3 regions of the Paenibacillus sp. CCS19 genome follow, and region 1 is predicted to be linked to each of the others. Evidence: riboswitches for the same ligand, from Rfam matches in the RefSeq annotation. Region 1 holds a riboswitch; each other region holds the start of a gene.
What was found. A riboswitch is a leader RNA that binds a small molecule or an ion and turns the genes downstream of it on or off. The one in region 1 is predicted to bind cyclic di-GMP.

Region 2: linked by a shared signal. The riboswitch ahead of SBI19_RS06540 (IPT/TIG domain-containing protein) and the one ahead of SBI19_RS03585 (methyl-accepting chemotaxis protein) in region 1 are both predicted to bind cyclic di-GMP.
Region 3: linked by a shared signal. The riboswitch ahead of SBI19_RS25290 (PilZ domain-containing protein) and the one ahead of SBI19_RS03585 (methyl-accepting chemotaxis protein) in region 1 are both predicted to bind cyclic di-GMP.

Annotation. Positions count from the first base shown of each region.
Region 1 is NZ_BTCK01000003.1:1,236-12,171, reverse strand. It holds gene SBI19_RS03600 (serine hydrolase domain-containing protein) at 1-912, opposite strand, end outside; gene SBI19_RS03595 (stalk domain-containing protein) at 1,107-2,621, opposite strand; gene SBI19_RS03590 (non-ribosomal peptide synthetase family protein) at 2,785-6,555, opposite strand; gene SBI19_RS03585 (methyl-accepting chemotaxis protein) at 6,577-8,331, opposite strand; cyclic di-GMP riboswitch class I at 8,526-8,612, opposite strand; gene SBI19_RS03580 (RNA polymerase sigma factor) at 8,936-9,415, shown strand; gene SBI19_RS03575 (zf-HC2 domain-containing protein) at 9,419-10,033, shown strand; gene SBI19_RS03570 (hypothetical protein) at 10,106-10,447, opposite strand; gene SBI19_RS03565 (CD3324 family protein) at 10,444-10,936, opposite strand, start outside.
Region 2 is NZ_BTCK01000005.1:156,745-167,680, reverse strand. It holds gene SBI19_RS06540 (IPT/TIG domain-containing protein) at 1-1,903, opposite strand, end outside; cyclic di-GMP riboswitch class I at 1,967-2,046, opposite strand; gene SBI19_RS06535 (hypothetical protein) at 2,122-2,493, opposite strand; gene fliS (flagellar export chaperone FliS) at 2,490-2,882, opposite strand; gene SBI19_RS06525 (flagellar protein FlaG) at 2,892-3,245, opposite strand; gene fliD (flagellar filament capping protein FliD) at 3,268-5,082, opposite strand; gene SBI19_RS06515 (glycosyltransferase) at 5,150-6,199, opposite strand; gene SBI19_RS06510 (flagellin N-terminal helical domain-containing protein) at 6,269-7,087, opposite strand; gene SBI19_RS06505 (carbon storage regulator) at 7,212-7,448, opposite strand; gene fliW (flagellar assembly protein FliW) at 7,452-7,865, opposite strand; gene SBI19_RS06495 (DUF6470 family protein) at 7,944-8,513, opposite strand; gene flgL (flagellar hook-associated protein FlgL) at 8,528-9,436, opposite strand; gene flgK (flagellar hook-associated protein FlgK) at 9,531-10,936, opposite strand, start outside.
Region 3 is NZ_BTCK01000052.1:19,475-30,410, reverse strand. It holds gene SBI19_RS25320 (MBL fold metallo-hydrolase) at 28-669, opposite strand; gene SBI19_RS25315 (thioredoxin family protein) at 674-1,246, opposite strand; gene uptA (undecaprenyl phosphate transporter UptA) at 1,573-2,187, opposite strand; gene SBI19_RS25305 (cupredoxin domain-containing protein) at 2,343-2,798, shown strand; gene SBI19_RS25300 (dehydrogenase) at 2,894-3,205, shown strand; gene SBI19_RS25295 (O-antigen ligase family protein) at 3,437-4,960, opposite strand; gene SBI19_RS25290 (PilZ domain-containing protein) at 5,089-5,907, opposite strand; cyclic di-GMP riboswitch class I at 6,065-6,156, opposite strand; gene SBI19_RS25285 (HD-GYP domain-containing protein) at 6,207-7,289, opposite strand; gene SBI19_RS25280 (diguanylate cyclase) at 7,406-9,169, opposite strand; gene SBI19_RS25275 (class I SAM-dependent methyltransferase) at 9,169-10,335, opposite strand; gene SBI19_RS25270 (DUF6483 family protein) at 10,381-10,936, opposite strand, start outside.

The DNA.
Region 1 (10,936 bases):
GGTCATCTGGCTGTAGGTCTCGTCAGACAACAGCTTTCCATTCTCCAATGCTTGCATGAACATGAGTAAGTCCGCCATCGTAGTCACGACGCCGCCGCCTGCCCAGTCAACCGATAACGCGTCTCGGCTGCTCAAGTCGACGCCATTCACATAGATTCCAATGATATCAGCAGGTTCATCGCGGTAGAACATCAAGTAGCTGTCCATCATGCCCAATGGCTCGAATATCCGCTCCTGCAAGATGTCCGAATAAGGCTTGCCCTCAATCGCCTCCAGAATAAGTCCAAGCAGAATATATCCGGTATCCGAATAGTGAAATTGTTGTCCCGGACGCCCCACAGGCTCCTGATGGTCTCTCGTGAAAGCGACCAATGATTCCGGTGTAAACGCGAGGTCTGGATTAGACGAGATCAGCTCCAGCATTGGTTCCCCGCTCTTCACCGGCCCTTCGAAATAATCGGCGATTCCCGATGTATGGCTCAGCAACTGCCTTAAGGTGACTAGATTGCTATAGTCCGTGCCGTCTATCTCGAATAACCCTCGCAGCATGTCCGCATCCAGCCAAGCGCTGATTGAATCATCGAAACTGATCTTGCCTTCGTCTACCAACAAACCAAAGATCGCGGCACACATGGTTTTGCCAACGCTCGCCGAATGATAAGGACTGTCGGCTTGAACCGGTTGATCGGAAGTTTGATTGACCGTACCTACCGCAAATTGTTCATGATAACCGGTCTTATTCGAGTAAATCGTCAACAAGGCGCTGGATAGCGAATCGCTGCTTTCCACAACCTTCACGAGATGTTGTTGTATTTTCTCATTAACAGCCTCTCGAGATATCGGCCTATTCATATAAGCCAGCACCCCAATCACAATGATTCCGCCGACCGCAATTCGAATGGCTGTCTTCATATAGACCACCTTTCACCGCATTGTTATACCCTTAATCTAATCGGTGATTTATGGTTTCGATATGCTTTGGGGCTAAGCGGTCATTATTGGCGGGTAAGACGACTTTATTGCGGTCTGACTGCAAGGCATAGAAAAAACATCGCCGCAGTCTATACGAACCACGGCGATGCTTTCTTTGAAATACTTATCCGGTCTTATTTGGTCACTTCAAAATACATGACGTTATTGTTATCGATCGCAACGAATGTCGTAGACGATAGCGGGATAATTTGCGTGCTGGAGATTGTACCGTTATCCACGTTCAGCATGAAACGCAAGTTGCCCGCTGGATCGAGACTATAAACCGTACCGCCTGTTGTCGATATATACGCGTTGCCGTCGCCATCCACGACAAGCGTACTGCTGAACAGACTATACCCTCTGTTCTTCTCCTTCAGCGACTGTTCGAAAATCCACAACGGTTTCGTCCCCGTCTTGTCCATCCGTTTCAGCGAATTCTCCTCATAAGTACTCACATAGTTTCCTCTTGTGTAATCCATATAGGGGGACCCGACCGAATTTAACTGGCCATCTTCGATACGATAAGAGCCGCCGTAGTATAGCATTAAGCCCTCAGAAGTAATATCCGGCTGAAAATAACCTTCCGCCGTCCACAGCGCTTCACCTGCAGCATCGACTACAGCATAGCCGGCGTAATTCTGAATATAAAGACGGTTCTCGGAATCTGCCGATATCGTCAACCCATCCTCAAAGGCAGACAGCGTACCCTCCTCTGTAGACCACCCCGTACGAACCCACTGCCGTTCACCCTGGGCGTTATATGCAGCTAAACCTTCCTTCGTGAGTACGATTAAGTTGCCGTTCTTATCCACTGCTGCGTTGATATATAGAAAATCTAAGGAAGGCTTATTATCGATATAAAATATCGACTCAACATTACTATCTAAATAAAGATCGATGCCTTGCCACTTGCGGCTGTCATCATCCGAACGTGCAATGATATCATAGCCATTTGAACTCTTTCGTGCCTCAAATTCATAGCTCGCACTTTGGTAACCCTCTTCTTCATAAAGCTTATGTCCGCTATAATCCGTATCAATGCGTTGGTCTCCAAAACCCTTAAAGATCAACGTTTGGTTCGGACCAACGTATCCCGTGTATTGCTGATGCGGACTCTCATCCTTAAACGACCATTTCAGTTTCACATTGCCGCGATGCTGGAGCGTAATCGGCAAGTCTTTATCATTCGTAATCGGCAGCTTCTCTTTAACCGTCAGATCGATGGAATAAGAACGAACGTTAATAATCTTAGCGGAGACGTTCTTCTCGATTTCGGCGCCGACGAGCTTGTTCGCGATTTGAACAGGCACGTACACCGTGTTATTAATCAGCAGGGGGGCTTGGTCTAATGTAATCGCAGCGCCGTTAAGCTTTGCGCTCTTGGACCCGACAGTAAGTGTAAACTTCTTCTTTCCTCTTGTACCCTCGACTTTTTGTTTCTTGCTATCGACCGTCATCTTCGTATCCAAAGCTTCGAACAAGGGGATGATAGAGACGTAAGTCATGCCATTCTTCGACTGTGGAGCAAGTGCGGCAATCTTCATCCCATCGACGGTTACCCCGTAAGCCGTAGGCTCGGCGGCTGTCGCGCTTGAACTGATCGATAGAAAGAGCAATAAGGCGATTACGATTGACCAGCCAGACTTCATGTAGACTTCTCCCTTATTAGTAAAATATAAAATGGTCGACCTTGAGAAAGTATACCACTATTTAGTAGTTTCGGATGGGTAATATTGTTTATTTAGCTGTCAAAATAAAAAACTAGAAGGGCACCCCATAAGGATGCCCTTCGCATTTAAATATACGATCTTCCTACAGTCGCTCTTGTGCAGCTTGTGCGGCTGCAGCCGTTAAAGCCAGTGCTGTCGGTAAACTTTGCTGCGGCTGCGGGAAATAGCCGACGTAGTTGGCACAAGCGATCAGCTTGTGAATGAACGATAGATCGGTGTAGGCGCATCGAAGACTCGTCGGCTCCAGCAGCGAGATGGTCGTCTCGCAATCGTAGATGTATTCCGAGTCCCTCGCTCCATCACCCTCCAGCATTGCCATAGCAAGCTCAAGCGCCTCTTGGCTCTTCGCGATAGCCGGATCGAACAGCCATTGGACGTACTTGCCGAACTCCATCGTTTCCACGCTGTATCCGCATTTGTTAATCATCTCGATCAGTTCCATGTAAGTGATCGGATTCGGGTTGCAGATGTGGAATACGCGCCCGACTGCTTCTTGGTTCAGCATAAGATCGGTAATCGTGCTGCTTGCATAATCAACAGGCGTAACATCGATGTAGCAGCTGATTTCCGGCGCTTTGCCCAGCAGCAGCATGCCCTTGATCATTCGATAGAAGGCATTGCTCTCTATGTTAGTTTGGAATTTGCCCGACAAGGAGTGGCAGGCGATATTCCCCGGCCGATACACGCTGACGGCAAGCCCTTGCGAGGCGGCGGCGAACACAAGCTTCTCCGCTTCCAGCTTGCTGTTCGTGTAGACGTTGTCCACATTTAGATTCGCATCGATTGCGCCCGACTGTTCTACGGACTCCCACTTCCCGTCCAATGCCAATTGCTCGGGAACGCCGATCGTCGAGATATGATGGAAGCGTACGCCTGGTCTGGATTGAGCGAGTTCGAGCAAATGCCGAGTAGCATCGACGTTAGATTTGAAAATCTGTTCCTCATCGCCTAGATGTCTTACGTCGGCGGCAGCATGAACAACTGTGTCGATCTGGCTGTACAGCATCTCCTTGTCTTGCGGTGACAACCCAAGCCCGGGAATCTCGAGATCGCCCTCAACCACTGTAACGCGCTCGTTCATCAGGAACAGCAGGCTGTCGCCGAAATATGTTCTCATGACATCCCATAGTCGATCCACAGCGGATTGTTCATGCGATCTGCGAACGAGTGCTGCGATCCTGGCTTGGCTTTTCTTCAACAACTCATAGAGAATATGAGAGCCGAGATAACCTGTCGCTCCGGTCAATAATATACATGCAGGTTCGCTATGCTCTGCATTCGAAATGGTTGAGCCTAGCATTCTTGGATATTCACGCAGCAGCTTAATGCTGCCGTCCCGCGCTGCCCCTACACCAGATGCAGCTTGTCCCTGCTCGGCCAGTTGTTCCATCCAGCCGGCTAACTGCCCAATCGTTCTGTATTGATAGAGATGCTGTGTTTCAAGCGCTGGACACTGCGGCTTGAGACTGACAAGCACTTGAATGGCAGCTAGCGAATCGCCTCCAATACGGAAGAAATCGTCCTCGATGCTGGCCGCTTCTTTACCCAATGCCTCCTTCCAGGCATGAGAGATACGCTTCTGAACCTCCGTATGCGGCCGCATGGATGGGTCCGCCAGAGATTGTTCTTCTTCTTCAATCGATGAAAGCTCGTAAGCGGCCAGCTTCTTGCGGTCGACTTTGCCCGTTGGGGAGAGCGGCATCTTATCGAGTCTGCTTAACCATTTGGGCACATAATAAGCGGGCAGCTTCTCTTTCAGGAAAACGCGCAGCTCTGAAGATGACAATCGATTGCCGTCCTTGGAGGTATAGTAACCGACGAGCGCTAACTGTCCGTTCGGCTCCTTGACTGCAACGACAGCCGTTTCCTGTATATTCGGATATTTAGACATGACATCCTCGACGGCGCCAATCTCGATCCGATGTCCTCGGATTTTGACCTGCGTATCTCTGCGGGTGACATATTCCAGCGTTCCATCCTCCAGCAGCTTGACGATATCTCCGGTTCTGTAGACCTTGGTCCCCGGCTTGAATGGGCTGGGAACGAACACTTCTGCCGTCTTGTCCGGTTTACCCAGATACCCTCGGGAGAGACCAACGCTCTCAACCAGCAGCTCGCCGGGAACGTTCGCTGGGCACAACTGCATGGCCTCGTTAACGACATACACTTTGTAGTTGCTGTTCGGCAATCCGATTGGAACATGGGTCAGCCCATCTCGCACCGGCGAAGGGATCCGATAGTAAGTCGTTCCCACTGTGCACTCCGTAGGTCCGTACAAATTGTACACGGTAATTCTGCCATCGGTTTTCTTCTGGAATACCCGGACCTGCTCCCCGTACAAAGCCTCGCCTGCGGTCATAATCGTTCTGACCCGATGCAGCCTGCGGAAGTCCTCTTCCGAGAGCACGGAGGCGAGCTGATTGAAGAACACGGTCGGGACGAACGGGATGAACGTCGTCTTCGTTCGTTCCAACACGGATACGAAGGCATCTACCGAAACCCGCTCCTCAGCAGAGAGCAGATGCAGATGTGCGCCGCTGAACAGCGCGCAAATCATCTCCGAGACAGATGCATCGAAGCTGAACGATGCGAACTGCGTCACAATATCGCGCTCCGTAATCTCGAATTCCTTCCGACTGAAGACGCCTAGGTTCACTACCCCTTGATGAGCCAGCAGCGCACCTTTGGGCCTTCCCGTCGAGCCCGATGTGTAGATGACATAAGCCAGATCGTCCGGTGCGATATCTTGCTCTGGATTGGAGGCGCTGTAAGCCTCTAGATTCTCCGCCGAATCTACGGCAACAACATGCTTCACCGTACCGAGCTTTTCCCCAAGCTGCTCCGCCCGCTTCAGATGAGATTGCTTCGTTAGTATGTATCCTGCTCTCGTATCCTCCAGAATATAGCTGATGCGCTCTTCGGGATACTCAGGGTCTACGGGAACATACGCCCCCCCTGCCTTCAGAATGCCGAGCAGGCTGACAATCGTATCCGTGCTTCTTTCCATGAAGATCGTCACCAGGTCGCCTTTGCGTATCCCTTTGCTTAACAGCAGGTGAGCGACTCGGTTAGCTTGCTCATTCAACGTCCGATACGTATAAGCGTTCTCCGCCGATGAAACAGCCTTTCGATCTGGATACTGCCGAACCACATTCTCAATAAATTGATGAATGGTTAAGTCAACAGGATAATCCAAATCAGTATCGTTTAATTTGTCGTACAGGGCGTATTCCTCTGCAGACAACAAATCAATCGTCTCAATATTCACGGTTTCATCGGTTAGAGCTGCCTCCACTATCTTGCTGTAGGCATCTATATAACGACGAATGGTCGACTCCTTGAATAGGGACGTATCGTAGTGCGCTTGCAATCGTACTTCCTGGCTTTCGCCTAATAGCAACCAGCTTAAAGGCTGTTCTGTATTGGAATCCGGCTTTCCGTCAATGATAAAGCCGGTATTCGCCATCGAATCGCCGTATTGATATCCCGGCCTCTCGAGTTGTTCAAGAACTCTCTTCAGGATAGTCCGAAACGATCGATCCTTCTCCAGAGAGATCAGCATATAGAATTCGCCTTTATCCGGCATGGATACCCCAACTGCGATATCGGTCTCTCCGCCGGAGAACCGGTAGAGAAGGGAGGCATAGACAGCCAAGAAAAACGCGTTACGTCTCTGTTCATCACGCACATTGCCTGAATAAGACGCCAGCAGATCTTCACGAAGCTCCACATTCATACTTTCAAACGTATACGTTCTTAATTGACGTGCGCCGTCCATCGGAAGCAGCACAATCGGCAGTTCGTAATCTTGTACGTCATCTGTTGTTGGTCCCAATTCAGTATTCTTGACCATTATCTCCCCTCCTGTCCTGTGCTATTTGGTCTTAACGCGGAATGTCTCGATCTGTTCTTTCAATTTCTCTGCTACCGACGACAGCAGGTTGGACGCCTCTACAATGGAGGACAAACGCTGCTGCTGCGCCTCAACGGAATGGGTGATCTTCTCCGTTCCCGACGTCGTTACATCGACGGTTGCACTTAGTTCATCTGCGGATGCGGCCAGCTCTTCCGTTGCCGCAGACATTTCCTGCGCAGCGCTGGACACTTCCTGGGTTTGCTCCGAGACGTTTCTGGTCGCTCTCGAGATTTCAGTGAATAGGCTGCTCGTTTCATGGGCCAAGGACATCCCCTTCTCCACGACGCCAGTTCCGTATTCCATCGATTGTGCCGCATGTTGAATGCTGACTTGAATTTCATCGATCAGCGTCGAGATTTGCTCAGCCGATTCTTTGGACTGCTCAGCCAGCTTCCGCACTTCCCCTGCGACGACAGCAAATCCACGGCCGTGTTCGCCTACACGCGATGCCTCAATGGCTGCATTAAGCGCCAGAAGGTTCGTCTGTGTGGCAATTCCGCGAATCATCACGAGGATACTGCCGATTTCATTGGATCTCTGATTCAACAATTCCACCGTTTGCGAGACATTGTTCACGAACCCGGAGATTTCTGACATCTGATCCACCATATTGCTAACGGCGGAATTGCCCTGCTCGGATTTGGTCTCCATGTCTGCCGCTTCTTCTGCCAGACTGGACGAGTTCTGTGCTACCGATTGAATGACGGTCGTCATTTCGGTAATCGCGCGTGAGCTGTCCCGAGCAGACTGCTGCTGGGTTAGAATATTGTCGGCAATCATCTTCACGTTGTGATGGATCGATTCCGCCTGACGGTTGTTATCCTCTGTCGTGAGGTACAACGTTTGGGCAGATTCCGCCACTTGCGAAGAGAGCTCCTGAATTTTAATCATCGTACCATTCATCCGGCGAACCATCTGATTGAATTTGTCGTTGACGATTCCTAGATCATCAGTGCCTGCCGCGATCTCCACATCGAGATCTCCTGCACTCACCTTCTCGATGCCCGCCATAAGCAACTTGATAGGGGACAACGTTCTCCTCACGACGTAGTACTGAACAAGCAGCACAATAACGAGGAAGACTAACATGATCAGGAGGCTGTAAGTAAGAAGCTCGTGGAGCCCGCTGTTAATCGCGCTGGCGTCCGCATCCGCTGCGAAATAAGCGAATATGGCACCCGTCTCGTCTTTGATCGGGTAAGCGATCGTCGTCCATGTACCGAAATCGTCGGAGTAAATATCGGAGAACGTCGGCTCTCCCGTCTTCATCATGCTTTGCAGCGTTTCGACGATAACCGGCGGCTGCTCGATCATATCTTTGGCCGTCAATTTCATTTCCTTAAGCGGCTCCAAGAGAGCGGTAGGAACAGCAATCTGCGACGTCTTATTCCCGTCCAGCAGTTCCGTGCCACTTACATAAGCTTGTGCAATGTTCGGATTGTACTGGTTAACGGAGTCGAGGATAGGTCTGAGCTTGAGTTGTTCTGCACCTTGGAAGTCCTGCTCCTGCAACGATGCACGGGCCATCTCCGGTTTAATTTGCTTCGACCATTCTTCGGTGATCGTCTTAATCTGCTGATGGAGCTGGTCGGTCAGTATGTTTTTCTCGATATAGTAGCTAGAAACAATAAGAATGGTGCCGATCAAAATAATGTTAATGGAAGAGAACAATAGATTCTTGGCGAAAAAGGACATTCGTATTCTGCTTTTCACTTACGTTACCTCCGATATTTTGTGAAGTACAGGAAATGCTAGATGTCAACAAGATAAGCGTCCTTCATGTAAGGGCTGCCTCTATCACTCCTTCCACGGTTGCTCAGCACGTACCACCTCGAAGTCTCTGAACGCAAAAAGGCTGCTCGTACGAGCAGCCGTTGTCACAACTAGACATCATTTTGTCCATACGCTTCGGCAGCCCGGCTGTCATCGTTCCGTAGAACCTTAGACCCGCGGCTTTGCGGCCCTGACTTTCGTCAAGTGTGCTATTATCGGTCACCCTACCAATGTACTATTTTTCCAGCTTATTTACAAGGAAAACCATTTCATTTTTCGACAAAATGTTTTGTAAAGCCTAACTTCAAGTCGACTACTTTCGACAATTTGTCACATTAATAGTTGTTTATTGCCCGTATTTAAGGGTTTCTCTCATCATTTTACCGAGCAAGTTAATAGGAATTAACGATCAGATAGAGGCGGTTTACCCGCTATTGGGCCTCCCTTAAATTCTTGCATCCTACCTTATCAGCCGATATTATTTTCCAATAACGATGTAACGAATCGCTCATTAATCGGATATATGAACGAAGGAGGTGAGAAAGTGGCGGAGGATCTAGAGGAGATTTATAGGAATCATGCACAAAATGTTTTTCGCTATTTGCTTAGTCTGACGCATGATGAAGACTTGGCCGAAGAGCTGACCGAGGAAACTTTCTATCGTGCCGTATATTCGATACATACCTATAACGGCTCCTGCAAGATCAGCGTCTGGCTCTGCCAGATCGCCAAGCATGTATGGTACCAGGAGCTTGAGAAGAGACGAAGGCGACCCACCCAGGAGCTGCATGAGAATATTCCATCTCCGGGCATATCGCCAGAGGAGGATGTGCTGCGCAAGACCAGCAAAATGGACTTGTACAGGGCCATTCACAAGCTGGGCGAGCCTATGCGGGAGATTGTTCATATGCGAATTTCCGGCGAGTTCTCTTTTGCAGAGATTGGTGAAATCCTAGGCCGGAGCGAGAACTGGGCACGCGTCACTTTCTACCGAGCCAAACAAAAACTTATGGAGGTGCTGTAACGAATGAAGTGCCATATCGCCCAAGATCTCATGCCAAGTTATTTGGACGGCTTGCTAAGTCAGGAGACCGAACAGGACATGCGGCAGCACTTGGAGGAATGCGAGGCTTGCCGTTCGCTTCATGCCAAGCTATCCGCTTCGATCGACACCGCCAAGCCGCACGAAGCCAAGAAGGAAATTGATTTTCTGAAGAAGGTAAGAAGAACAATGACCAAGAAAGCAGTGGCCGTATTCGCCGTGCTTCTGGTGGTTGTTGCCCTGTTAACTTATCTTTACGCTATCGGCTCAACAGTCAATAAGCAGGATCTCGTCTATACAACCAGCATTGTCGGGGACACGTGGGAAATGAATATGGAGCTGAACAACGGCAAAGCTCTGCTTGTACATACGGAACCGATCTATGGTGACGAGGACGATAAAGGCATCAAGCCGATTGTAGGCGTACTCGTCACCCCGCGTGAACTGCTGCCTTCGCCCATTCTGGAGAGCGGCAACACTTCCTTCATGTATGGCACCACAATCGACAGCTTCACCAAGTACAATCATAAGGTCGTCCTCCGGCTGGCTGACGGTGACATCGTTTTCACCTCAAGTAACTATGACGCGCAGCAGCGTTGAACGCTCGCTTAGCATAGGAGGCCGCCGAATCATTCGGCGGCCTCTGGGTCGTGATAACTTTATGGAATGGAATTATAGCTTGGCACAAATTTTCTCCAATTGACCATATGCGGTCTTCTCTAACTCCTTGGCTTCTGTCAGAAGACTGATCGCATCCTTCCTTCTGAACGGGTCTGCGATCGGTTCATGCGGCTGCATCCATGGGAACAACTCATTCAACCGCCGATAGATGGCGCTGATTGCTGCATACGTCACCGCGGCCTCTCCGAGCTCCATCTCCAGCTCGGGAATCTCCAATTGCATCTCCCGCAGGAACTGTTCCGCATGGTGACGGCTCTCCTGCCACACGTCCACGAAATACCCCATATAGAATCCATGAATCGCTGCCGTTCTGACTGAATCAATCCAAGTCATCCTTCGTTCACGTAGAAAAAGACATTGCCGTAATGCTTATTGAACCTGCTGTAGTCGGCATTGCCTCTCAGCACAATAATGGACGGATAGGCGTTTACTCTACGCAGCTTCAATGAAGCAAGAAGCTCTTGCTGCACGGTACAGCTGAACTTCCCTTCCTCGTATTGCACAAGAAGCGGCGGCTGCGTGTTATTGGGGTCATCTTGGCCAACAGCAGCCCCGACACCGGTCTCCATTCCAATAGGCTGAATGAGACGAAGGGGGAACTTCACAACGCCGAAGAAGAGAGGCTCTCCCTTCAAGAAATCATCGACATCGGAAACGGCCCTATGCGTAAACATCAAATAGTATTGAATCCATTCCTCGAACAGTCCCGCATTCGCATATTGAACGGCAGATGCCACGGTCGGAGCATACGTCAAATGGCTTGCGGCTTTCTTCGAATAAATAATCTTCTTGATCGAATCCATGGATAAGAAGTATTCATCC
Region 2 (10,936 bases), on a different contig from region 1:
CAATCAAGCCCTTATTAGGACTAATGGAGGTAACAGTAGGTGTAGGGTATTGAATAGCCGTATACGTATATGCCGCTGGAAGTTTGAAGAGATTTCCCGCTAGATCTGCTACCGCCACATCAACTACTCCCGGTTGACTCGCTGCTGGAATCGTTACACGCAGACGAGTATCGGATACATATGTCGTTGTTGCAACTTTACCGTCAATGTATACTTTCATACCCGATTTAAAGTTCTTACCGTCAATGACGGCAATATCACCGCCGGTTACTAGCCCTGTATTCGGAGAAATACTCGAGATAATCGGATCCGTAATCGGTGCCGGATCATATGTATATCCGCCTGTCACAACTACGCTTGTACCATCCGGATTCGTGATTGTTACGTCAGCAGGCCCCGCTGCTAATGCCTTGGGAGCCGTAACGCGAAGGTTCGTTGTATTGAGTCTGTACGTAACAGTTGCTGCTTGTCCGCCAATTGTCACAGTAGCGGTTGGCATAAAGTAAGCACCGATAATTTCCACAGTATTCCCGCCATCAAACGGACCACTGCTCGGTGTGATGCTGGTTACCGTAGGATTTGTTTTGTATTGATATTGTGCGGTTGCCTTTTGTGAATCTGGATTTTGGACAGTTACGGTTACCGTACCTTGAACGCCGGCTGGACTCGTAACCGTAATCGTGTTGCTGTCCACGAAGGATACATTCGTTGCACTGGCCGTACCAAATGTCACCTTAGCGCCGTTAACGAAGTTTTTACCGTGAATTGTAACAGTTTCTCCGCCCCTTGGGTGACCTGAAGCCTGTTCAAGCGATGTAATGACAGGAGCAGGAAGCTTAACCGTAATATTCGCGGTAGGGATATTCTTCACGCGAGCAGCGCCTGCGTAGTCCTTATATGTTATTGATGACGTTACATTCGATACAGGGAATGTACCTGCTTTCGTTTTATCTACAGGACGTATCTTATAAGTAAAAGAAAGTACGCTGTTTTTCAATTCTTTAAAATCCCACGTTAAAGTGTTGCCCGTAATGGTCGGTTTAGGTATATTGTTGTCTGCCGAGCCAGGTACGATTTCAAAATTCGGATCTACGATATCCGTTACTTTGACATCATATGCACTTGCCATACCAATCTCTTTAACGATTGCAGCATAAATATCGCTAAGACCAGTGGAGCCTAACACGAAATGATGATGTGCAGAGGTAGTAGCCATCTCTTTAAGGAGAACGTTGGGTCCGCTTGAATCAGGATCATCCGTCGATTTTAAAAGCGCAATCGTATAGAAGACGATTCCTGCATCTTTTGCTGCTTGCGCTTGTTGCTTTGCATATCCATATGGATCGTTGGTAGGTTGCGTCGCATCACCATCTGTCATGATAACGATAACCGGCTGAGCATCGGGACGTTGGTTGGCTAATAGGGAAGTCGCAACTTGGATCGCATCGCCAGTTGCCGTGCTACCATTTGCGGTAATTCCGTTTATATAATTTTTTGCCGCATCCTTGTCCGTCGTGAGAGGGAAGGTACCAATTGTATTAGAAGAAGAAAAGTCTACGATTCCTACGCGGTGATAGTTCATGTCCATAAGATCAATAAAGCCTTTTGCTGCTTCCTTTGCAGCAGTCATCTTATCTTCGCCATTGTTGTAAGAAGGGAGCATACTACCAGATTTGTCGATGATCAAGATAACGTCGCTCGGCATGACAACATTAACGGGGGGCGTCCCTGAAATATTCAATGTTACCGTAGCCTCTTCTTCTGTCGTCATCGTCGTCTTATCTAAAGTCTTTGTTACAGAAACATAGTCATTTACTGCTGCATCTGTCTTTGGCACGAATAAACCGCACAAAGCAATGCAAAGTGATAGAATCACAATTACAGTTTGCTTTATTCTCACCATTCTAAACCCTCCTATTTTTTTATAATAAAAAACAATAGCGGTTGCTATTGTTCTCTACCTCAAACATGCAACCTGGCAATCTCCGGTTCCAGAGACCCATGGCTTTGCGTCACTATATCACTATAGTTTTGCTAAGTTATTAAATTAATCAGTTATTTAAAACCATTATATTCTAAAACAACAAAAATTCCAATCTATTTATGAGTACATTTTCCTATTTATTGATGCTGATCAATGAAATAACCCATATTCGACGCGCGTTCGTATTGATATGCATTTCTAGTTAACTTTCCATTATTCAGCATTCTGAGATGACTTCTGTTCTCCTCTTGTATAGATAGCATTTTGTTCATGATGGTATATTCAATCTCAAGGCACTGTGCAACGATTATCTTATCTGTCTCCGTCAACATCGTTCCTTGTATTGCATGACTAATTGAATCTCTTAATTCCACCTGTCGAATCCGAAAAGAAAGTAGCAAACTATCGTTTGCTACTTCTTTCAGATCCAGTTCAGCGATAGTATTTGTCACAACAAGCAACTCTTTAAGCAGCGATTCTACTGGGGAATAAGCATTGGATAATGTCATACGGAAGTCTTCACTTTCTCATCTACTCTTAGGCTTCTAATAGCCTCCAACCAGGTATCTCTCAGTTCTGTGATCATTTTCAAACACCACTCAGCTGCATCTCGGTCTACTTTCACATTCGCTTCGAGCAACTTGCTATGAAGAAAAGTGTAAAGACTCTTAAGATTGTGCGAAATCTCATAATCCATGTTCAACGTAGAGAGCAGCTCATCGATAATGTCCTGCGCTCTGATTAAATTTTTATGCTTTTCGATAATATCTTTCTTATCAATTGCAACAATGGCTAGTTTAATAAACCTTATACATCCGTTATACAATAGTAGCGTCAATTCTCCAGGAGTGCTGGTTTGCACTTGGGCGTTTAAATAATTGTTTTGTACGGGAAGCATAACCACTCTTCACCTCTTCTCGTCGATGATAGCACCCACAGTGAGTTCTTTTAGTTTCTCCACTAGATCAATGAACTTTTCTGATGGCAATTCGTGTATAATATCATGCGTTTCTTTATTCAGGATTTGCACTATGACCTGTCCCGTTGCTTCGTGAATCTTATATTTGAACTCATGCTCCGTTCCTTGTACCGCTTTATTCGCCTTAACAATCGAGTCATATAACACTTTTTCGCTTATGCTCAAAATCGAGAATTTGCTCTTTTCTTTCAGTTCGTAGTACATGCCACTCGACTTAATCGGTTCAACCGTTGCCTTTGCGGCCGGCGACGGCAGTGAGACCGACTTGGACTGTATTTCCATAGTCAAGCCCCCTCCTCTCCGTTTATCCTAATTGTTGAGATAGCCACGCCATCTGAGCATTACCTTTTTCTATTGCTTGCTCCATCGCTGTAAATCTACGATAGTAGTTATCTTCCTTCTTATTTAGAAGAGCCGTAAAATCGGTGATTTTTAGATTTAGCTTATTGATCTGACTTCCGATAACAGTGGTAATATCATCATCTTTTCCGCCTGTTCTACCGGCTTGATCGATCAGATTACCCAGCAAAGAATCCACCCGGTTGTACAGTTTTACCGCAACACCCTGCTGACTCTCGTATCCTGGATTGTTAGTAAACAATTTATTTACTGCATCAGGGTTTTGGAGAATTGCATCCCTTAGCTTATCTTCATCTATTTGTAGTTTTCCGGCGTTCTGCGGTACGCCTGTGACGTATGGCACCGTTGTGATACCGACCGAAGACAATGTGCTAAACGCCGGGTCCAGCCCGCTTACCGTATCGCTAAAAACTTCTCGTAACGACGATTTAATCTTTTTCAGTATAGGCGAGTTACTCAACAAGCCTTGCTGGACCTTTTTATTCCAGTTTGCAATATCCTCATCGTTCATCGCATCTTTTTGTTCATCTGAAAGCGGTTGGTACCCTTTTTCCTTTTGTTCGGAAAGCCGTGTATTAACAAGGTCAATCATATCATTGTAAGCCGTAACAAACTTTTTGATTTTATCAATAACCGCGGACGGGTCGCTAGCCACTGTAATCGTGATTGGCGATGTCGTTGTATTATTGAACGTGATTGTCGTACCATCGCCCGTACTGATTGAATTTGTTGCGCTCGTTTGCACAGAACCGTTATCAAGAATGTATGACGCATCTTTACCTACTGCAGCAGTTGCAGTTTCCATCTTGAAGGTCGACATAAGATTCCCGGTAACATCCTGTACAGAAATCCCCGTAGCAACGCCAGTCTTCTTGCTCTTCATAACAAACTGATCGTTGACGGAGTCATACGTCATCGTAACCTCGGCAGCAGAGGCATTGACTTTATTCATAATGGTTTGAATCGAATCCGTGGGAACGTAATCAATCGTCGCTGTACCGCCGCTACCAGTAATCTGAAACTGACCTGATGTAGCCAATGATCCTGATCCTGTTAATTTGTTAGACGTAGCCAAATCGCCAATCGTCTGCCCTACTGAAAAGCGATAGGATTGGCCATTTGTAAATCCAAGGACAGACGTATTTGTACCACTAACGATTACCTGAGGAGTGAACCCAGATTTCGCTACTGGCGATAATTCTAGTGCCCCTCCATTCACCCCGACCGTTACCATGTTTTTACCGAACGTACTATCGATTTGTTTCTGGAGTTCGTCCTTCATTTCATCGACGGTATACCCTCCGGCTTTAGGAGTCAACGTAATAACTTTTGCAGAGTTATCAACAGTCAACACGATTTTATTGTTTGTCGTATCGATTGTTTGGCTTGAATAAGCCGTTCCAACCAGTCCAAAATTCGTTACCCCTGCGGATCCTGTTAATTTTGAATTGGTGGCTAATTCATTGACTTGAATCGTGTGGCTGGAGGCCGATGTGGCTGAATTGGCAACAACCGACACTTCATTGCTCGATGCTGCAGCCTTGAAACCAGTCACATTACTGCTATACCGAACATTGTTCAGCGCATCTCTCAACGCTGCCATCTTTGTATTGATTTCACGATACAGAATGGTTTGAAACGATAAGAGCTCTTTTTTTTGCCGAAGCTTGTCTTGCGGGACCTTCTCGACTTTCATTAAATCGCTTACCATTTTGTCAATGTCCATCCCTGACGAAAGACCAGTAATTCGCATCACCATAATTGATATCCCTCCGAAATATATATTGTTACTATATATATCGTAAGATGTAATGGTTTTTTTTAGTTTATTTTAAACTCATTCTTGAGATTGAAGGTTCAAATCCACTAGACGCCGCCTTTAAATAATATTGATTCGCTAGCTCCAGTTTGCCGCACACCTCATAAAAAACGGCTAGGTTATGGGATGACCGAAACGTACCTACGCCTAAGATGGACGTATATTTGTCCGTATCACCAATAGACAGGGCTAACTTAAAGCACTCTTCGATTCGATCGAATAACCCCGCTTCCATTGCCAACATACCTAAAGCAAAGGGCAGATCAGGAAACTTAGGGTACAAGGACAGAAGAGGCTCTAATAGTTCAAAAGCTTCCTTGCTATATCCAAATTCCTTCAGCGTATACCCTAGCATTACTACCATTGGCGCATAGTACAACATCTCGAATTGCTGCAAGTCAGCAGATTTTGCCAACGGTTCGTATGCTTCCCGATACTTTCCAGCCGAGTAATATAATTTGCCTAGTTGGTACAGCATGTACCCGTCATTGGGGTCCTCTTCAAGCGATCGGATATATAACGCGAGATACCTGTCAAACTTTCCTTTATTCTCATACTCATCCTCTACATATCCATAGTGCATAATCTCTAAATCACTATGGACAGCCGAAGCGATCTCGTTATTGCAATACACTTGCTCATGGACTCTGCCTTTATATCGATAACGGAAATCATTAGGGAATAGTCGAACCATTCGATGACGGGACGTTTCCTTGTTACCGATATTATGTATAACTACAGTCGTTGCTTCATGTGGATACTCTTCGACGTGAGCCTCCACCTTGCTCAACCAATCTTCCGAAAGCTCCTCGTCTGCATCCATAATAAATATATACTTCCCTGTCGCTTTCGAGATCGAATAGTTTCTTGCTGCCGAAAAGTCATCGTTCCATTCAAAGTGAAAAAGACGAGCACCTGCTTCTTTAGCTACATCTACAGTTCCATCGGTTGAGCCTGTATCCACAACAATTATTTCGCATTCTGATGGTATGCTCTTTAGAGATCTTGTTAATTGGTGAGCTTCATTCTTAACTATTAAACAAACGCTGATCATCATATATCACCAGTCCTCGGATAGAAAAAGAGGCCCGCCAGTAAAATGGAGGGCCTCCTTTTGCGCAAATGATTAACGAAGAAGTTGCAATACGCCTTGTGGAGCTTGATTTGCTTGAGCGAGCATAGCCGTAGAAGCTTGTTGCAGGATGTTGAATTTCGTGTACTGCATCATTTCTGCAGCCATGTCCGTATCACGGATACGGGATTCAGCCGCTTGCAGGTTCTCTGCGTTTACGCCTACGTTATTGTACACGTGTTCCAGTTGGTTTTGGAAAGCACCCAGCGTCGAACGAGCCGTGTTTACTTTCTCGATAGCCGCGTCAACAGCCGTCAGTTCCGATGCAGGTACGCCAGCAGTTCCCAACGAACCCGTCGCGATAGCAAGCGTTGCTTTCTTGATATCGATTGGTGTGAAGTTAACAACAACCGTATCTGCTGCTCCACCACCTGTTTGGATCGTGATGTTACCGCCGGAAGCGTCGAGAAGTTTTTTGCCGTTAAACTGGAACTTATTAGCAATGTCATCGATTGCAGTAGCCAGTTTTTGGTACTCATCATCCATAGCCAGAAGGTCCGTCGTGTTGTACGTACCGTTGTTCGCTTGAACCGTCAGTTCTTTCATGCGAGTCAGCATGTCGGAAACTTCGTTCATTGCACCCTCAGCAGCTTGTACCATCGAGATACCATCTTGAGCATTGCGCATACCTTGGTTCATCGATTTAATTTGGGAGCGCATTTTCTCCGAAATCGAAAGACCAGCTGCATCGTCAGCAGCACGGTTAATACGGTAGCCGGACGAAAGTTTTTCGCTGGATTTGCCTTGTTGGATGTTGTTAAAAGCCAGGTTACGGTGCGAGTTCATTGCATTAAGATTGTGGTTGATAATCATTTGAATTTCCTCCCTGAAATGTATTGTCCACTTCCATGTGGAACGGGGCTTTTTGCCCTACACTACTATTATCGGAGGGATCACAATGTTTCTTTATAGCATTCTCGATTTATTTATTAGTTTTTCACTCTAAACCGCGACTTTGTACCCATTTTTTCAATTGATCTATGTCAACTGTTTTCGACAACGCATTATGATTTGATGATCGGACGTCATCTATCACTTCTTTTCGAATGATTGCATACTCTTTCGGAGCCCTGATCCCTATCTTAACTTGATCACCATCAATTGCAGTTATAAATATCTCGATATTTTGATTAATAACGATCGATTGACCTCGTTTTCTGCTCAGAATCAGCACCGACTATCCCACCTCGCTTCGCTGCGGAAAAATAGGGGAGTGAATCGAGTAGGCTGTATGGCTCAGCAATATTTGTCTGCTTTCGCCTGTTTGGACATTGACAACAAGTGGTGCAAACAGGTTAATCGTAGAAGATTCGAATGGATGCCTGATCGTAACGATATTAAAAACTGCCACGTCTTCTGGGCTCGTTATACGCAATGTTTCTATAATCTCTTCGCTTAATTGAACTTCGTATTCAGGATATTGTTCAAAGGGCGATACTAGGACAAACCCAATATTCGAATCCCCCTCGCTCTGTAAAATGCAGAATTTGCTTTCCTCTTCAAATCCGTTAATTTGAAAATACCTATACTGTTCAAATCCAACTATACTTTGACCGAAATCCAAACGAAAGTTATTCAAACATTTTCTCATGAATCGTTCACCCTCCATTTCCTAGCTGCGTGTAGTATTGCCTACAAGCAATAATGCTATAGCAATATCGCTATAGCATTATTTATACAAATCGTATTGAACTACACTTATCTCGATAGAATTTTTCTGGCGCAAATAAATATCAAGTCTGCCTCTTTGGGCTTCGATCTCTGCTTTATGTGGAGTATAATCCAGTTGTACGGGAGACGCATCGATATCCGTTCGAACCGAACCCGAATTATATCCCACACGTACATTAAGGTATCCAGGTGATACCGTCTGATAATTAACCGGATTAGGCCGAAACAATGCATCCTGCGCAAGATCCGCAAATGCGCTTCTGGGGTTCGTTATGTCCGCCAACCGTTTCCCTTCCTCAACTTGCTTTGCCAATTGTTGCAGAAAGATCGATTTCATTTGGCTGTATATCGCACTGCTCCACTCTAAGTTAGGTCCATGGCCTAATGCATGCCATGCTTCTGAAGAATCGATGCTCAGTTGCGGCAGGGTAGTTTCAAAGTCCATCTTAGCGGATGGTTGCTGAATTTGTTGATCTCCTTGAGGCATGTGCATCTGCTGTTTAGTTGGCTCGCTGTCGATGCCAATCGCAGCATAAGTCTGCCGAATGGATAACCTTAACTCATTCACCAACAACCCTCCTTTTAGCGCAAGTAATCAATCAACGTAGGCGAGATAATCTTTGCACCGGTAGATAGCGATGCTTGATACACCGCCTCTTCCTGATTAAATTTTAATATCGTTTCAGCCATATCTGTATCTTCCGTCTTACTCTGAAGCGAGGTCAAATTCAAATCCAAATCCTGCAACCTCTGATCGATCAGATCGACACGGTTTATGCGAGCACCAACTTCCGAGCGAATGTTAATAATTTTGTCATAACGACTATTGAGCTGCGTATAAGCATTCGATAGCGCCACTTTGTCAGCCGTTGGCGACAGAGCATTCTGTATATCTTTCAGCACCTTGAACAAGTTATCAGCATCTGCCGTCTTACCAAATACTTCTCCGCCTGTCACATTTGAAGCAACCGTAACACCGGCGGCAAATTTTACATAAATATTTTGATCATCCGTGTCAGGCGCCGTTGCGAGTGAAGCTGTTGCCGAATCGTACGGAACCTTATCTGTTAGTTGTCCGTTGAAAATATATTTGCCACCTAACTGATCATTCCCTATCATTATAGCTTGTTGATATATTTGACTAACTTCCGTTGCAATTGCATCTAATGCGGTTTGCGGATTTGTATCATTCAAAGCCTGAACGGTTAGTTCTTGTACCCGCTGAACAATATCATTCAATTGTCCAAGCACTGTATCCGTGTGCTCCAACTGCGCCTTTGCTTGTGTTATATTCTTATCATACTGCTCATTCATCGACAATTCGCTGCGATAGCGAAGCGAGTAAGTAATGCCCACGGGATCATCCGAAGGCTTGTTCAGCTTCCGGCCGGTCGACAATTCGTTCTGCTGTCCTTGCATGCGGGTCAGGTTATGGTTGATGTTGCGCATGAGCTGGCTCTGCATCATGCCTGGTGTTACGCGAAGTGCCATGTTCGGTTCCCCCTCGGAATATAGGCTGGCTGATTCATTTAGAACAAGAGCGGGCTACCGATGCCCGCCCCATATTGAACCACTAAAAATGTGATTAACGTCCCACTACACCCATGCCGTTAATAACTTTGTCCAACGTCTCGTCAATTGTAGTCATGAAGCGTGCCGCAGCTGAATAGGCATGCTGGAACTTAATGAGCTCCGACATCTCTTCGTCGAGCGAAACGCCGCTTACCGATTGCCGGCGCGAATCAACCTGTGTAACGATGTCCTGTTGGTTGGTCGCTTGGCGATTCGCCTCCTGGGACTGAAGACCTAGTTGTCCAATCATAGAAGCATAAAACTCGTCGATCGTGCCGTTCGCAATGCCATTCTGGCTCGCGACAGGCGAGAACTGGAATTTCGTTTCTTTCAAGCCCGCCATCAGATTCGCTAGTGTATTATTGCCTTTGATCGTCTCGCTCGCGCCATTAAGCACTTCCGTACGCATCGAGGTCGCGATGTTCATCGGATCGTCAATGATGGCTTGGCTTAGGCGAATGTTCTCAGCCGTGAACGTTGGCGATCCGTCACTTGTTACAAAGATGTCGCCTGCTTGCTGCGGCGCAGCCGGTGGCGTATTGAACAGGAAGCCAAGCTGGTGTAGACCATTAATCCCTTTGACCGTAACAGATTGGTCGGCCGCTAGCATCGTTCCTTGATAGGTCGAGCCTGCTGGGAGCGTAACCGTAATTTCACCGTTCGCTAGCGTATCCACCATCGCGTCCAGTTGGCTCTGGTAGTCCGTAATGATTTGATCGCGCGATATAATTAACCCTTCGATCTTACCACCGACGACACCGCCACCGTTAAACTGTGCTTCAAGCGCGGCGACCGTGGTGCCTGGCGAATTTAGCCCATCGACGAGCATAGTACCGCCTACTGATACGTCATATCCATCTTCCGTATCTACCACATTGACGTTGACCATCTCGGATAGCTGATCAACCAGATAGTCGCGCTCATCCATTAAGTCGTTCGGATTGTCACCGTAAGCTTTAAGACGCTTGATTTCAAGGTTAAGGTCAGCAATGGAATTCGAGATCGAGTTAATCTGCGTCGTCATCGTATTAATATTCGTTGTCAAGTCCGTCTTTAGGTCGGTCAAATGCTTGTTCGTCTCATTGAAAGCGTCAACGAGAGCAAGCGCATTTTCGCGGACGATTTTGCGACCGGTAATGCTCTCGGGATCTTTGCTGAGGTCGGTCCATGATTTCCAGAAGTTATCCATAACGGTGCGCACACCGGAATCGGATGGTTCGTTGAATACCGTCTCCAGCTTACTGAGCGAGTCCGATTGAACTGACCATTCGCCGAGGCTGCGATTAGCGTTGCGGAACTGGTCATCAAGGAATTTCTCACGCACTCGTGTAATAGACGTAAACTCGACACCTGTGCCAAGCTGGCCAGGGATGTTGCTTCTCATGTAACCTGGCGCTTCGATCGGACGTGAAGCTACCA
Region 3 (10,936 bases), on a different contig from region 1:
CTCCTTCCATCTCGTACTGATATCAAACTAGCGCTGCAAGCCAACGAACGGATTGTTCGCCTTCTCGAATCCGATCGTCGTCTTCGGTCCATGACCGGAATAAACCGTTACGTCGTCCGGCAGCTTGAACAGCTTAAGACGGATCGAGTCGTATAGATCCCGTTCGCGTCCGCCAGGCAGGTCCGTACGTCCAATCGACGAGCGGAACAAGACGTCCCCGCTGAACAGATCGGACCCGCACAACAGGCTGATGCTGCCTGGCGAATGGCCAGGCGTATGCATAACGGAGAACTTATGGCCGATCAGCTCGAGCGTCTGTCCTTCGTCCAACGCATATTCCGCCGGATCGGTCGTGAGCGGCGGCGTTACGTCTTTCCATCTCATGGAGCCGTTCAGCTGCGCATTGACCAGCCACTCCGCCTCGAGGTCATGAATATAAACGGGGCATCCCTTCGCTTTGCGAACTTCATCAACGCCGCCCATGTGGTCAAAATGAGCATGCGTCAGCAAGATTGCCTCTATGTGTATGGATTCGATCCGTTCGAGCAGCCGCTTCGGTCCCATGCCAGGATCGATAATGACGCCCCTCTCGCCGGATTCATCCGTCAATAAGTAACAATTCGTCTGCAGCGGGCCTAGTTGAAACGACTGTATATTCAGCTTCGACATCGGCTTACAACGTAGAGAGCAGCTGACGCAGCTCGATAATAATATCAGATTGATAGCTAATGCCTTCGCCTTCGCCATAACGGCGCATAATCTCCGTACGCGCTTCGGACAGGTTCTGCTGATAGTCCGCTGCTTCGCGATCCGGATTCGCCAGCTTGAAGGCGATCATCGGTTCTTGCACATGCTTCGTGCGAGGTCCCCACTGTCCGCGAACAACGCCTTGCTGATCAGCGAAAATAACGACCGGAATCGAACGGCCGCCCATCGTCAGAAACTCATCCATCGTCTCGAGGTGCTGCTCCATAATGAGCACTTCCGTCGGCATTCCGCTTGCAGCAAGCGCGTGGAATACGACCGGCACGTTGCGAACGACATCGCCGCACCAATCCGCAGCAATAATGAGGCAGCGCAGGTCATCGCGTCCGTTAAGCGATTCGAAAAACGTACGGTCATCCCCGTTCGGCCACTCGAAAGATTCGTATATGGAACGGAATTGTTCTTGGTTTTTGGTCATGCCGTCGATGAACTGCTGCGGCGAAATGCCTTGACCTAGTTTCGCGCTTACATTTTTACCCATGATGGCGAACCTCGCTTTCATATCCGATATAAATAGTTGTCATTCTTCGTATTATTGAGTGTTCAAAAAGTTCGGTTTTCAGCACCGAAAAGGTTGGATCAAGCGGGAATGAGGATCGGAGCGTAGTGTAGCGCTACGTGAGAACCGGAAGTCACAGCTTCATCCAAGATTCGACGCCGAATACCTTTCTTGTAATGCTTCGTGATCGGTAGCGGACTTTTTGAACGTCCTCTAATATTGTAGCAGATTCAGGGAGATACAGGCAAAAAAACAGACATGGTCTCAGCCGTTCTGCCGGGTCCATGTCCGCTATAAGTCGGGATATATTAAGATGATTTTTTGCTGTTGCGGGAACGTACAATTTTGAACACAACATAAACAACAAGGAGTCCAAGCGCAACCAGAATGCCCTCATGAATATACTTGCCAGCTTCCTCTTCGATGGTGTCCCAATTGTCGCCAAGGGAACGTCCCAAGTAAACAAACAGAATCGACCATGGCAGCGACGCCAGCGCCGTCAGCAAAGTGAAAATTCCGAACGGCATGCGCGCCATACCCGCAGGAATCGAGATAACCTGGCGCATAACAGGGACAAAACGGGCAGTGAAAACGATGCCTTTGCCGTACTTGTCGAACCAGCTTTCCGCTATATCGATATGCTTTTTCTTAATCTTCAGGAACTTCCCGTACTTATCAAGGAAAGGCCGGCCGCCATATCGGCCGATCGCATACAAAATCCAGTTCTGAAGAACAGCGCCGAGGGTTCCGAAAATCACTGCTCCCAGGAACGATATTCTTCCGTCGTAGACCAAATAACCCGCATAAGCCAACACAACCTCACTCGGAATGACCTCTACCATTAGGCCGAACAAAATGCCGAAGTAGCCGAGATCCTTCATCCATTCTAGCAGCGTCGCCACCACATCTGACAATACGTGCATGGTTTCTCCTTCCGCCTCTCCCACAGGCATGTCTTATCTTGCTTCGTATTCTAGCATACCAGCATGCCAAGTCCAAGTGCCAGAAGGGGCATGTTCAGACAGGCCTGCGCATAGACTAGCCTCGAATAGATACGTACAAGCGGAGGAGAAGTTCCATGACTAAATTTCTCGTTATTAAGAAAAGAAATCTACAGATCGCGGGAGCCTTTCTCGTCATGACGTTATTGGTTGCTGCGCTCTGGCGCGTGCACTTGACGAGAGTTGAGCCTGCCGCCGCTGCGCCAACCGATGGCGTGCAGGTGTTCACGCTAGTGACCGGCGAGTTCGAGACGACGGATCGCAATGGCAAGATGCTAGAGGCATACATCTTCAATCCAGGCTCGATCGTTGTGAAGAAAGGCGTTCCTGTAGAGCTTCGAATCATCGGCATAAGCGGCGACGCGCATCCGTTCGTCATCGAAGGGCTTGGCGTGAAAGGCGAAGTGAAGAAGGGCGAAACAACCGTTGTCCGCTTCACCGCCGAGCAAGCCGGTACGTATGAAATCAAGTGTCTGACGCATGCGGATATGCGCAGCGACGGCCCGATGGTTGGGTATATTTACGTACATTAAAATTGAAAGGCAGATCGCCGTACCCCTCATTCAAGGCTAGTGTCCGCATGTGAAATCGGTGCATACGATAGCCGTAGAGAGGAGGCGGTTGTCGTATGAGGCCCACGAACGAGAAGCATACAACCGGGTACCCGACCGCTCGCAAAATCAAGAGAGCCTGCAGCAACGAGCTGTATCGCACCGCCAAGCGGTTGAACAAATGGATTCCGAAGGAGAAGGTGGAGGAGGCCGAGAAGCTCTACTTCAAGAAGGTAGCGCTTAATCTCCCTTGGATTCACGAGCACCAGAGCAATCGCAAAGCATTGTCCGACTGGTGGGATGAGAACGTCAGCGCCGAAATCGCCGAGCTGTGGGAGGTTGACCGGGCAGCGTTATGCGAAGCGTTCCGGCATGCGTTCGGAGGCTAGCAGCCGAACGGCGGGACGGGATATGCAGAACACCGAGATGCGTCAGATTGCCAGCAGAACCGGAACGTAAACCCCGAAGCACGTCAACCTGAATGCGAAGTGTTAGGCGAAGCATTCCTGGCTTGCATTCGGCGTCTAGCGAGTGGCCGAACGGCGGGGCTGGATCGTAATACCCGAAGCACGTCGGCTAAGGTCATGCGAGCCTTTCCGACTGATTCGGGGGCTAGTATGTTAAGGCAAAGCCGATCGCGCACGGGCATCGATTCCGTACGCGGCTATCCCGAATAGCAGCAGCCACCAGCAGCCATAGCTCATATCGAAATCAATGGCTGCGTGCAGCAGCATGACGAGTATAGGCGCAAGCAGAATGCGATATTCGCCCGCCCGCCAGATCGCGATAAGCAATGCGGCGAGCATCAGCAGCATGATGGATAACCCGAGCAGGCCAGCGTTCAGCAAAATGTCGAGGTACCCACTGTGCACCTCGTAGATGCCGAACCGTCGGCCTGCGAGCTGCCGCCAGGTATCACCGCCGCGGCCAAGTAGAGGCGCTTCCCGCCACAGGCGAAGCGCCTCTTGGTATAGAGACGCGCGCGAAGCCGCCGTCTCGTAATGCGCGCCGAGCCGCGCGTACAGCTGCGCTGGCGGCAGCGCAGCCAGCGCGGCGAGGCCGCCTGCGAGCAGCGCAGCGCTCGCAGCTAGCGCGCGGCCCTGCCGCGCCGCGCCTGGGGCGAGCAGCCTGCTGCGAAGGGCTGCGAGGCCCACGGCGCAGGCTGCGAAGCAGCCGAGCAGCGCGGCAGCGCGCGCTGCGCCGGCGGCTGGCGCGGGCGCCAGCGCGATGCGGCAGGCGAGCGCGCCGCATAAGCTGGCCCAGCCTGCGCTGGCCAGCCAGAGCGCGAGCCTGCGGCCGCGCAGCAGCAGCGCGCCCGCGGCTGCGCCGGCGGCGCAGGCAAGCCCGGCGCCGCGCGACTCCGACAGCAGCAGCGCGAGCAGCAGCGGCGCAGGAAGACACGCGCCTGCAAACAGCATAAGCCGATGCGCCGAATGCGTCGTCCACACCGCGAGCAGCAGCAGCAATAAAGCTGCCGCGAAGATGCCCTGTGCATTCGGATATTGCAGAAATCCGGATAACCTCATTCCTATGCTCGCGATGCGGATATCGGATTCAACGAGCAGAAATCCTCGCGAGATCTGCTCGGGCAATAAACCGAACCAGCCTGCGATGGAGACAGGTCCAATCAACACGCCCAGCGTTACGAGCAGACTAATCTGTATCCGCGAACCATCTCTCACAACATTAGCTGTAACGACCTGCTGCTTCCGCTTCCCATGCTGTTGGTGCAGGAGCATGACGATTCCTGCTGTACCAAGCCAGCGTATACACGCCTCGGCCGATGCCGCAGAATGATGCGAATGTCCAACAACCAGCTGCAGCAAACTGATACCCGCCAGTCCGAACAAGCATAGCAGCACAACATGCATGACCCGCTGCCGCTCCGGATGCCGTCCGCCGCTCGCCCCGCCGGGCATAGGAGTCGGAGACGCTTGGATTCGGCGGCCTGCACGCACAGCCATTACTAATGCCGCACTAGCCGCTCCAATCACCGCAGCTAACGAGAATATTACAGCAGCACTATTCCCGTATAGCCCCGCCTGCATGATAGCCGCACCAGCCCCAACAACGGCAGCCCCGGATGCCGCACCTCCTGCAAACCGACTACTTCTGTCACGGTTATCGCTCCCTCGAACCCTCATACCTTACATCTCCTTCCCTGAGCGGCATTCACACATCATCTGATACGCAGTATTGCCGCAGCGGACATCGATGAAACAAAACAAACAGCCCCGAAACACGGGGAGCGGTGTATAAAAGAAAAAACCGCTCAGTTGTCTGAGCGGCTTCCTTTGGTATTTTTCAATTGTTTTCTACGATTCGTATAGAACGCGCCGACCTGCTCGCGTAGAATATAAGCGCGAAGCGCACGTTGTTCCTTCTCGCCGAGCCCTTCAAAACGAGCACCGTAGTATCGTCCTTCCGGCGTCGCCTCCGAACGAACAATCGAGAGCTTGCATCGAATAATCCGTTGCCCCTCAATTCGGAGCTCTGCTTCAACTTCTTCCCCTGCCATCATCGGAACCGTAGGCTGTTCAATCACGAAACCGATACCCGAGTTGCTGATATTGCTAATTCGAATCGGCGTGCCAGCCCAATCATCCTGCTCGACGCCTGCTGCTTGAAGCAGCTCATCCAGCTCTGCAAGCAGCTCGTCCGACATCACCCCTGCATTCGACGGCGCAATCATTTGCTCCAGTTTCCGTTCCTGTCCTGGAGACTCTTCATTCGGATAACGAAGCTTGCCAACCGCCCTCACCGCTACCCTCGGACTCTCCCGCTTCTCGACAAACTGAAACGCCTTCGGCGGAAAAATAACCGCGATCGAGCCTTCATCCTTGCCAATAATCGTGGATTGGAGGCGGTGAATGCCCACAGGAGAATAAAAAGTAAGCTGCACGGAATCTCCTAGCTCGAACCGTTTGTATTCATTCAGATCAATGCCAAGCAATTCACCTTCTACATAAGTAGAGATGCCTGTCGTGACATAGTCCTGTTTTTCCACAATCGTTCTGCTATGAACAAGCGCTTTCGGTGCAATCATCTCTTTGTCCTTCTTGCGAAGCTCTTGCCCGCTCCTTATCGACATTAACCTGAACCCCCTTAATGATGGACACATGATGGATTTATACAAGTCTTCTAATTTCGCAGACGATGATGCCACTTTACATGTTCCGTAAAAAAGCAAACAAAAAAAGCCGCATTCAAAAAGAAGCCGCTCCAAAATCTACCTGCAGGGGAGCGAATTCGGTAACCAGGCTGCCAACCGCCGCATATGCAAGCGTTAGGCCCTATGGCTTTGCGTCCTTGCCTTTCGACAAGTTTGCTATTATCGTTCGATATCCACATATTCAGTTCTTGCGCTATATCTAGATGTATGATGACGAGTTACAATTCTTCAACGATCAGAATGCTGATTTCGTTCTTAAGGTCAATTTCATAAGGATTCGCAGGACGAGTGCCATCCGGCTCCTCTACAACCCGCACCTTCGGACGGTGTACCGCAAGCGAATTGTTCGCGGATACGACTGCAATCTGTCCTGTACTCAACCGGACGGTCGTAGCGATCGGGTAAACCGAAATATGCTTGCAGAACAGCTTGACCAGCTCGAAATCAAAATACGTGTTGCCGGCTGCGAATAGAAACTCAATCGCTTCCGACGGCGTGTAACGCTTGCGATGCGGTCTCGGCGATGTCAGCGCGTCATAGGTGTCAGCCAGACCAACGATTTGGGCATACAGATGAATCTCGTCACTTTTCAGGCCTCTCGGATATCCCGATCCATCGAACCGTTCGTGGTGCTGCAGCGCACAATGGGCGGAAAGCAGTGAAATATCATACTGCTTACGAAGAATATCAAAGCCATCATTCGTGTGTCGTTCTACGATTGCACGCTCTGCATCCGTCAGCGCTTCCTGCTTGTTCAGCAGCGCAGATGGAACCTTCGTCATCCCAACATCAAACAGCAGCGCTCCAATGCCGAGTTCCTCCAATTGAATCTTATTGTAGCCTTTGGCAATCCCGATAATGCCGGACAATACTGCAACGTTAACGGAGTGCTGGAACAAGTAAGCATCAGTCGTATGGATATTCGTCAAATTCACCATGACATCGCCGCGTACCATGACGTCATTCAGAATTTCCCCGAACACCTGCCGCAGTTGACGTCCCATCTCAGGAGCAACCGCTTTGCCCTTCATGAAGTTCTGGTCTTTCAAATTAGCCATCGTCTGATAGATAGCATTTACCGCTTTTTGACGTGTCGCTTCCGAAATTGCCTCAGGCGGCTCAAGGTCATCGGTAAAAGCGTCCTCAACGAACAGCATATCGATGCCAAGCTTGCGAAGTCTGTCTATAAACCGTTCGTTCAGTTCAACGCCCACGCCTAGGAGAACATTCCCATTGTCCTGCAGGATCGGCTTAGCCAGCTTGTCCCCAGGCTTAATTTGATGAATGTTTACCTTCTTCATACTAGTTCCCGCCTTCTTCATGCCAAAAAATATGGAACACCAATCTATTGTACCATGACCTATTGCCTAATGACTACGCTCTCATGTTAATCGCTAAATCATTTAATGAATTCGGACTAATGCTCGAAAAGACGGCTTACCACTTGATTACGACCCGCGTTCTTCGCGATGTACAACGCCTCGTCCGCTCGTGCAAACAGCTGTCTTAAGTACGCTGCCGACTCAATCGCATTGGCCGGCTGCAGCGATTCATCTGCCACTACACCCATACTAATCGTCACAGACAGCTTCTTGACGCAGGCATCTCGTTGTCCGGCGCCAAACTCGCTTCCAGCCGCCACTTCAAGCTCGGACCTACGGTTCCATTCAACGATATCCTCATTCCATGGCAGTTCACTGCATTCCACCGCTCTACGAATCCGTTCCGCCGCTTCCGTCGCGTGCTTCATATCGGCTCCGGGCATGTACACCGTAAACTCTTCACCGCCATACCGTGCCAACACATCGTTAGGCCCCAGCATCGTGCGGATTGTCTCCGCTGTCTGGACAAGTATCATGTCCCCAGCCAAATGGCCATACGTATCATTCACTGATTTGAACAAGTCGATATCAAATAGCAGCACGGCGACCGGCTTGCTGTACATCGCAAGCGACGGAAGCTCGTTCTCGAGTCTACTCAGCAGGTAACGGCGATTGAAGCAGCCCGTCAGGCTGTCCGTGACCGCCATCAGCTCCAGCTTGCGATTCGCTGCGGACAGCTCATCCTGCATCTTGAGCAGCTCTTGATTCTGCACTTGAAGCGTCTCGTTCTGCCTGCGCGTCTCTTCCATGAGCAGCCGATAATCCGTGACGTCTTGAATCGTTATGATACGGCCTGCCGTCTCGTCATTATTCGCTTTGATCGGCGCGGATACAACGACGACGTGACGCTTTGCAGTCGTGAATGAAGGAACAAGCACCTCCATCTCCAGACGTTCTGGCGAATTCGCCTCATGCCATTCAATGAACAACTCGGTTTGTTCGGATACTGCCCGCATCGTGCTGAGCATCGCACGAATATCGAATTTGTCCCCGACGCGAAATGGCATGATCGGCTGCATTACACGATTAATATCGGCAACATTGCCCTGTTCGTTGACAACTACGATGCCGGAAGACATCGAATTGAATACGTCCTGCTGCGCGAATTGCACCAGATCGAACAATCGATTGCGCTGTATGGCGATGACGAAGTAAAGACCGCTCAAGGTCATCCCGAGCGACATCAAGCCAGGCACAACATGTCCCTTCGATTCGAAGATTACATTAACGAAAATATCAATGACGCCGAACACCAAAAACAACATCAGCCCGCGCAGCGCCATTTGTAATCGCTTGCGCAATTGCGCCGAAACTCCGCCAGTATGAATCGCTCCTCGCATAAGTCCAATCGCACGCGCCATATAGCCGCCGAGAACAGCAACGAGCAACCAGAACAACGGTCCATAACTGGCTTCTGTCAGCCGCGTTCCCGTTTCTTGGATAAACCAATCGGACGGATTAATCATCACCATGCAGGCCGTTAATATCGACGGGATGGCAGTGAATAACAGCCTCGGCTTGTTGTAGACGTAAGATCGACCGGTCAGGAAGATCGCGAATACGAACCAGCCATACCCCAATACCGCCAAGCAGACGAACATAATCTTCATGATGTACATTCGGTAATCAGGAGCCTCTGCCATATAGAGCACCGTCTGGCCAAGCGGCCAATTCAGCATGAACATATGGAATAACAAATAGATTCGATGCAGCGTTGTAAAGGAACCGCGCACGAATACGAGGACAAAGAGAACAAGCAGGATCAAATAGTTGGCAAATTCAATCCAAACGCCAATCATCAGTGTTCACCTTCGATTACCGGCCGAGGACGCCTCTCTTCACCCAGCGCCTTCTCCAAATAAGGATCAATAGACAGCATATTGCGGTATTGAACATACTCGTCCCACTTGCGACGCTTGACGGATTCCGGCACCGCGGCCGCTACTGCCCTGATAAGCAGATTCTTGGGCGTATGCTCCGGATCGATGAATTCGAGCATCTGTACTTTATAGCCGACCGACTCCAACAGCGCTCCGCGAGCGGCGTCGGTTGCCAGCGCTGCGAACCGCTCCTTCAGCAGCCCATGCGAGAGCAGCGGCTTCAGATTTTCGTTCTCAATCTGACGGAACAGTTCATGCTGGCAGCATGGCACCGATAGAATAACCTGCGCTCCCCAGCCAACCGCCTTCGCAAGCGCTGCATCGGTAGCCGTATCACATGCATGGAGCGTTACGACCATGTCGGCGGAAGCCGATTCATTGTATTCGGCGATGTCACCTACTCTGAACTGGAGCCCTTCATATCCAAGCTTGTCCGCGAGCGATTGACAGAACGCAATGACATCCGCTTTCAAATCCAGACCGACCACTTGAAGCTCGTAGCCCTTCTCAATGACGAGCAAGTGATACAAGGCGAATGTCAGATACGATTTGCCGCAGCCGAAATCGATTACCTTGACCGGACGATCCTTCGGCAGATGCGGCAGTACATCGGTCACCATCTCAAGAAAACGGTTGATCTGACGGTACTTATCCATCTTGCTGTCTTTCACTTTGCCTTCTGCCGTCATGATGCCAAGCTCTATCAAGAACGGTGCAGGGGCATCCAGCACACGATTTTTCTTGCGATTATGGTCTGCTGTATCAGCACCTTGCGCAGAAGCCGGCTTCTTGAGAACAGCTGCCTTCCCTTTCTTGCTGAACAGAATCTGATAGTCCGCTTCCTTCGTCTTGAACAGCGCCTGCCGATAGTTCGCATCGATCCACTCAGCAATGCGCTCACCCGCTTGCGCAGCAGGCACATTCTCATGCTTCGCTTTGTTCGGGTAATGATACTCGAATTGATAGTGCAGCCCGTCCTTCAATTGAACAGGACGAATCGTCGTGCGAGCAGGTGCGTCTCCATCTTTGCGGCGAAGTTGACTGAGCGTCGCTTGCAGCACCAATCCTTCATCCACCCAACGCATCAAATCTAACCGCCATTGTTCCATAAAGCTATTACGTTCACTCCTTCATCGATCGAGCTCGTCCAAGCCGAGCATCAGCTCTTCGCGGGGCAGTCCGCCCGCCTCCAGCTGTTCGTCACTCTTTAACAACAATCGTGTATAGAAATCTTTCAGATCGCCAGCCTTGCCAACGCCATCTTCATACATGGCGTATAAGTAGTTCTCTGCTTTGTCATACCAGCCTCTGCGCTCGCAAACTTCCGCCGCAAGCAGTCCAGTGCTTCGCGGCAATCTTGCGTTGCCCAGCCGCTCCATTAATAGAGCTGCCTCGTCCGACTTGTCCGGCGATGTGTCCGACTCGCTTGTCTGCTGTACGGCTCCTGCCGTTAAGCCAAGTTCCTCAGCCAGCACGCTTGCATGCGCCTGTTCTTCCACTTCTGCCGCAAGCATCATATGGAGCGCCTTCCCTCTCAGCGCAGCAGCTTCCGCTTCGCGTCCCAGCTCTTCGAATGTGTCAGCCTCCGCGGACATCAATGTACCGAGCGCGCGCAAATCTTCAGGATCAGCCGTTCCTCGTTGGCCCAGCATACTTATCAAATCGCCCGCTGACAGCTTCCTGGCC